DNA from 2 places in the Streptomyces sp. NPDC043746 genome. Region 2 is predicted to be linked to the other one. Evidence: riboswitches for the same ligand, from Rfam matches in the RefSeq annotation. Region 2 holds a riboswitch; the other holds the start of a gene.
The links. Region 2 has a riboswitch for S-adenosylmethionine ahead of thrC (threonine synthase). Riboswitches for the same ligand answer to the same signal wherever they lie in the genome.
Positions count from the first base shown of each region.

Region 1 (3,399 bases), on a different contig from region 2:
CCGGCGTACCGGCCCCGAAGCTGACCCGGATGGCGTTGAGCGAGCGAAGCGAGGAGGGGGTCCCCCCGGCCGAAGGCTGGGGGAGCTCGCCCGGCTCGGCCTCGGGGGCGCCGCACTCCCCCGGGTCCTGCGGGTCGCTGCCGAGCAGGGTGCGCACCAGCGGGTGGGCGCAGAAGAGGCCGTCGCGGACGCCGATGCCGTACTCGGCGGAGAGGGCGGCGGCGAAGTGCGAGCTGTTCCAGCCGCGCACCACGAAGGAGATGACCCCGACCCGGGGCGCGTCGTCCCCGAAGAGCGAGAGCACCTGGACCTCGGGCACCTCGGCCAGCCCCTCGCTGACCCGGCGCACCAGCTCCTGCTCCCGGGCCACCAGCGTGTCGAACCCCGCCTCGGTGAGGGCCTTGCAGGCGGAGGCGATGGCGTAGACGCCGATCACGTTGGGCGAACCGGCCTCGTGGCGGGCGGCCGTGGTGTGCCAGTCGACGTCCACGCCCCCGTCCGCGCGCCGGGCGACCCTGCGGGAGGCGCCGCCGCCGGCCAGGTAGGGCTCGGCGGCCTGGAGCCAGTCGGCGCGGCCCGCGAGGACGCCCGAGCCGAAGGGCGCGTACAGCTTGTGGCCGGAGAACGCGACCCAGTCGACGTCCAGTTCGGCGATGTCCACCGGATGGTGCGGGGCGAGCTGGGCGGCGTCCAGGACGATCCGGGCCCCGTGCGCGTGCGCGGCGGCGGCCAGCTCCCTCACCGGCCAGAGCTCACCGGTCACGTTGGAGGCACCGGTCACGCAGACGAGGGCCGGGCCGTAGGGGTCGCGGTCCGCGAGCGCCCGCTCCAGGGTCTGGACCGCCTGGCCCGGGGTGCGGGGCGCGTCGAGGTACGTGACCCGGGCGTCGCGCCAGGGCAGCAGGGAGGCGTGGTGCTCGGTCTCGTACACGAAGACCTGGCAGCCGTCCGGGAGCGCGGCGGCCAGCAGGTTGAGGGAGTCGGTGGTGGAGCGGGTGAAGACGACCTGGTCGTCGGCGCGGCAGCCGAGGAACTCCGCGACGGTGCGGCGGCTGCTCTCGAAGAGGTCGGTGGAGAGCTGCGAGAGGTAGCCGGCACCGCGGTGGACGCTGCCGTAGTACGGGGCGTACGCGGCGACGTCGTCCCAGACCCGCTGGAGGGCCGGGGCGCTGGCGGCGTAGTCGAGTGCGGCGTAGGCGACTTCACCACCGGTGACGAGCGGAACAGTGACATCCTGCCCCAGAACAGGCAGCGGGGCACAAACCGACGAGTCGATGGCAGCGGTGGAGACAGACATGGCGAACTCCCGTACGAGGCAGGCGAAATCCGTGCGCCGGCGGAAACGCGGCAGCGCTGGAGAGGGGTGGGGAAAGAGGGTGCGCGGAAGAAGGGCTATCAGCCCAGGGCACGGAGAAGCCCTGGGACGAGCCCTAGCGCATTCGCTTGCTCACAAGAGGCTCCCTAGGGACCAGGACCCCGGGGGCTGACGTCCACTGGACGCCGAGGGGCCCGCGCTTGCCGCAGACCTCGCTGCCTGCGGCCTGGTCTTCACCCGGGGCACCCCGCCACGGACGGAGGGTTGCCGGACAGCGGGCCGGGGCCGTAGTCGCTGTCACTCATGACCTGCGCAGCATCTTGCCATACCTACGGGGACGCGCAAGGGCGCGGTCCGGATGCCGGACCGCGCCCCGCGTCACACTCCGCGTGCCTCAGGCGTTACTGGCCGCCACCCAGCGCTCCAGGGCGTGCTTGGCCGCACCGGAGTCGACGGCCTCGGCGGCGACCTGGATCTGCGCCGCGATCCGCTCGGTCAGCGACCCACCGGTCCCCGGGTCGAGCGCGACGAGCGCCGCCGCCGCGTTGAGCAGCACCGCCTCCCGTACCGCGCCGCCCTCGCCGTCCAGCAGGCGGCGGGCCACATCCGCGTTGTACGAGGCGTCGGCGCCGCGCAGCGCCTCCACGGGGACGATGTTCAGCCCGACGTCGCGCGGGTCGAAGGGCTCCTCGCGCACCCCCCCGTCGCGGACCACCCAGATCCGCGAGGTGGCGGTGGTGGTCAGTTCGTCGAGCCCGTCGTCGCCGCGGAAGACGAGTGCCGAGTTGCCCCGCTCCGCCAGCACGCCCGCGACGATGGGCGCCATCCGGGCGTCGGCCACCCCGATCGCCTGGGCGCGCACCTGGGCCGGATTGGTGAGGGGGCCCAGGATGTTGAACGTGGTCTGCGCGCCCAGTTCCTTGCGGGCCTTGGCGGCGTACCGCAGGGCGGGATGGAACTTGACGGCGAAACAGAACGTGATGCCCGCAGCCTCGGCGACCTCCACCACCCGCTGCGGGGTCAGCTCCAGGTTGACGCCGAGCTTCTCCAGGACGTCGGAGGAGCCGCTCGCGGAGGAGGCGGCCCGGTTGCCGTGCTTGACGACCTTGGCACCGGTACCGGCGATGACGATCGCCGCCATGGTCGAGATGTTGACGGTCTTGGCGAGGTCGCCGCCGGTGCCGACGATGTCGACGGTGCGGCCGGGCACCTCGATGGTGTTGGCGTGCGCGTACATCGCGCGTACCAGCCCGGTGACCTCCTCGACGGTCTCGCCCTTGGCCCGCAGCGCGACCGCGAAGCCGGCGATCTGCGCGTCGGTGGCCTCGCCGCTCATGATGCGGTCCATCGCCCAGGCGGTCTCCTCGGAGGAGAGGTTCTCGCCGCGCAGCAGGGGGTTCAGCAGGCCGGGCCAGGAACGGTCCGCCACGCTGTCGCCGCCGCTCGGGGTCACAACGTTCATGGTCCGCTCCAGGGGGTCCACAGCCGGGAAAGATACGGCTCCACCCTATCCAGCCGCCGGGACCGCGAAGAGCCCCGTCCATCGGATGGACGGGGCTCCCGCGGTGGCGATCAGTTCAGGTGATCAGTGGTGGCCGTGGCCCTCGGTGATCTCCTTGTACTCCTCGGCGGTGGGCTTGGCGATCTGGTTGTTCTCGCCGTAGTAGCCCTTGCTGAGCTTGGCCCGGACCTTCTGCAGTACGGGGATCTTACGCTTGACGCCGTTCTCGTCGACCTCGGGGCCGAGTTCGAGCGGCTTGTACTGGTGGTGCTGGGTGAGCGTGTGCAGCTTCTCCTGGGAGAGCGGCTCGTGGACCTCCACGAACTCACCGTGCGGCAGGCGCTTGATGATGCCGGTCTCGCGACCGTGCAGCACCTTCTCCTTGTCGCGGCGCTGGAGGCCGAGGCAGATCCGCTTGGTGACGATGAACGCGATGACCGGTCCGACGAAGAAGAAGATCCGGACGAACCAGGTGATGGCGTTGATCGACAGGTGGAAGTGCGTGGCCCACAGGTCGTTACCACCGCCGACGAGGCCGATGAAGTACGCCGTGATCCAGGCGACGCCGAGGCCCGTACGGGTC
Region 1 covers NZ_JBWKCM010000033.1:26,777-30,175, reverse strand. The annotation lists gene AC0682_RS27270 (aminotransferase class V-fold PLP-dependent enzyme) at 1-1,297, opposite strand, end outside; SAM riboswitch class IV at 1,507-1,624, opposite strand; gene trpD (anthranilate phosphoribosyltransferase) at 1,710-2,777, opposite strand; gene qcrB (cytochrome bc1 complex cytochrome b subunit) at 2,901-3,399, opposite strand, start outside.
Region 1: another riboswitch for S-adenosylmethionine. It lies ahead of AC0682_RS27270 (aminotransferase class V-fold PLP-dependent enzyme); the one in region 2 lies ahead of thrC (threonine synthase).

Region 2 (3,399 bases):
GCTCAGCCCGGAGACGAGACCCCCGCCGCCGCGCTTGGCGTCGAGTGTCCCGTCCTCGCCGAGCGTGTACGTGATGGGGCCGCGGTTGGACGCGACGAGGACCTGGGCGGTGGAAGGGGCGGTGGCTTCGGCATGCTCGGTGACCATGTAGCGGAACCTAGCCCGTGAGGGAAGCCGCCAAACGCGCGTCCGCAGGACCGCCCACCGCGCTCACGCCGCCCACCGCTCCGCGTACTCCGCGATCTCCCGCATCGGCGGCCGCTCCTCCGTGTCCACCGCATGGGTGCGCGGCACGAACCCCTCCGCGCCCCGCTCGAACTGCGTCAGCGCGGGCCGCACCAGATGGCCCCGGGAGAGCCGCAGCTGCGCCGTGCGGTAGATCGCCGCCGCCATCCGTCCCAGCGCCTGCCCGTCCTGGTGGCGGTGGCGCCGCACGCCCACATCCACCTGGGCCAGCGCGTCCAGCCCCACGGTGTGCAGCGCGTCGACCAGGAGCCCCAGCTCCACTCCGTAACCGACCGGGAAGGGCAGCCGCTCCAGCAGCGAGCGCCGCACCGCGTACTCGCCGCCCAGCGGCTGCACGAATCCGGCCAGCTGCGGCCAGTGCAGATTGAGCAGCGGGCGGGCCACCAGCTCGGTGACGCGACCGCCCTGGCCTGCGGTGCCGTCGAGCGGACGGTCGTACATCGCCTTGACGAACCGGACCGCCGGATCGGTGAGCAGCGGGCCGACCGTCCCCGAGACGAAGTCCGCCGAGAAGTCCCTGAGGTCCGCGTCGACGAAGCAGACGATCTCCCCACTGGTCACCAGGAGTGATCGCCAGAGCACTTCGCCCTTGCCCGGCACGGCCGGCATCCGGGGCAGGATCGTGTCCCGGTGGACCACCCGGGCGCCCGCGTCGCGGGCGACGGCGGCGGTGGAGTCGGTGGAGCCGGAGTCGATCACCACCAGTTCGTCCACCAGCCGGACCTTCTCCATCAGCTCCCGCCGGATCGTCGCCACGATCGCGCCGACCGTGGCCTCCTCGTTCAGCGCGGGCAGCACCACACTCACCGAGGTGCGGTGCGGTTCGGCGGTCCGGGCGTCGAGGAGCCGGTCCAGCGGGCGGTCGGCGGCCGACCAGGACCGCCTGGTCAGCCAGCGTTCCACCTCTTCGAGCACGGTCTGAACTCCCTGCGTGTGATCCATCTCGCCGTTCGGACGACTATCTCAACCGTCCCGTCCTTCGGTTACAGTCTTGAACAACGCGGACCACCGTCGCATGTCGGGGTCCGTCGTCACACAAACGCCTGGATCGAAGATCCGGTGCCACAGAGCTCATCCAGAGGGACTGAGGGAACGGCCCGTTGAAGTCCCGGCAACCCTCCTGCCGACCGCGAGGTCACGGTGGGGAAGGTGCCAATTCCGTCTTGCGGCGAAATGCGCTGCGAGGAAGATGAGGAGAAAGGGCCTCCGCCATCATGGCTGTTCAGACCATCGCAGGAAACGCCACCACCGCTGCCGTGGACCTCGGTCCCGCTGTGGCGCTTTCCTGCCGCGAGTGCGGCGAGCGTTTCGACCTCGGCCCCCTTTTCGCCTGCGCGTCCTGTTTCGGGCCGCTGGAAGTGGCGTACGACCTGCCGGCCGGTGACCCGGAGGCCCTGCGCAAGCGCATCGAGGCCGGACCGAACAGCATCTGGCGCTACGCCCCGCTGCTGCCGGTCCCCGCCGACGTGGCCGACAAGCCCAACCTGAACCCCGGCTTCACCAAGCTGGTCAAGGCCGACAACCTCGCCCGCGAGCTGGGCGTCACCGGCGGCCTGTACGTCAAGGACGACTCCGGCAACCCGACGCACTCCTTCAAGGACCGCGTCGTCGCGATCGCCGTCGAGGCCGCCCGCGCCTTCGGATTCACCACCCTCTCCTGCTCCTCCACGGGCAACCTGGCCGGTGCCGTCGGCGCCGCCGCCGCCCGCGCCGGGCTGCGCTCCTGCGTGTTCATCCCGCACGACCTGGAGCAGGGCAAGGTCGTCATGGCCGCGGTGTACGGCGGCGAACTGGTCGGCATCGAGGGCAACTACGACGACGTGAACCGCTTCTGCTCCGAGCTGATCGGGGACCCCCTGGGCGAGGGCTGGGGCTTCGTCAACGTCAACCTGCGCCCCTACTACGGCGAGGGCTCCAAGACCCTGGCGTACGAGATCTGCGAGCAGCTCGGCTGGAAGCTGCCCGACCAGATCGTCGTCCCGATCGCGTCCGGCTCCCAGCTGACGAAGATCGACAAGGGGTTCCAGGAGCTGATCCGGCTCGGCCTGGTCGAGGACAAGCCGTACAAGATCTTCGGCGCCCAGGCCGAGGGCTGCTCCCCGGTCTCCGCCGCCTTCAAGGCCGGACACGACGTGGTCCGCCCCCAGAAGCCGAACACCATCGCCAAGTCGCTGGCCATCGGCAACCCGGCGGACGGCCCGTACGTCCTGGACATCGCCCGCCGCACGGGCGGCGCGGTGGAGGACGTGACCGACGAGCAGGTCGTCGACGCGATCAAGCTGCTGGCGCGCACCGAGGGCATCTTCGGTGAGACGGCGGGCGGCGTGACGGTCGGCGTGACGAAGAAGCTGATCGAGGCCGGTGCGATCGACCCGGCGCTCACCACCGTCGTCCTGAACACCGGTGACGGGCTCAAGACGCTCGACGCGGTCTCCGCGACCTCGCAGGCGACGGCCACCATCAAGCCGAGCCTGGACGCGTTCCGCGCCGCGGGCCTCGCCTCCGCCTGACCCACCGGGTCCGAGCAGACCGGGCCCGCCGAGTCCGAAGCAAGAAGGGCACCACCATGAGCGTCAAGGTCCGCATCCCCACCATCCTCCGTACGTACACCGGCGGCCAGGCCGAGGTCCCGGCCGAGGGCGCCACGCTCGCCGAGGTCATCGAGTCCCTGGAGAAGGACCACCCGGGCATCGCCGCCCGTGTCCTGGACGACCAGGGCAAGCTGCGCCGCTTCGTGAACGTGTACGTCAACGACGACGACGTGCGCTTCGAGGGCGGCCTGGACGCGGCCACGCCGGACGGCGCCGGCATCTCGATCATCCCGGCCGTGGCCGGCGGCTGCTGAGCCCGCACGCACACCATTGCCCCCTCCGCCCCGCAGGGCGGAGGGGGCAATTCTGCATGGTTGAGCGCGGTACAGTTGGGGAAACCCCCTTCGCTGCACGCGCCGCCCGCATATGAGAATGCGCCCGGACCGATAAGAAGCAGCCAAAGTGCGTGAACCCCTTGAGGCATAAGTGGCCTTTGCCTGGCCCGACTTGCCCGTAAATTTCAGCAATCCCGCATATTCGGGCGCTCGGCCGCGCCCAGAATTCTCGTCCGATTGACCTGTTGCAGAGGGCAGTTGGGCGGATACATTCAGCCGCGGTCGAC
Region 2 covers NZ_JBWKCM010000020.1:55,047-58,445, forward strand. The annotation lists gene AC0682_RS21350 (alpha,alpha-trehalose-phosphate synthase (UDP-forming)) at 1-147, opposite strand, end outside; gene AC0682_RS21355 (glucosyl-3-phosphoglycerate synthase) at 211-1,161, opposite strand; SAM riboswitch class I at 1,315-1,442, shown strand; gene thrC (threonine synthase) at 1,461-2,756, shown strand; gene AC0682_RS21365 (MoaD/ThiS family protein) at 2,813-3,091, shown strand.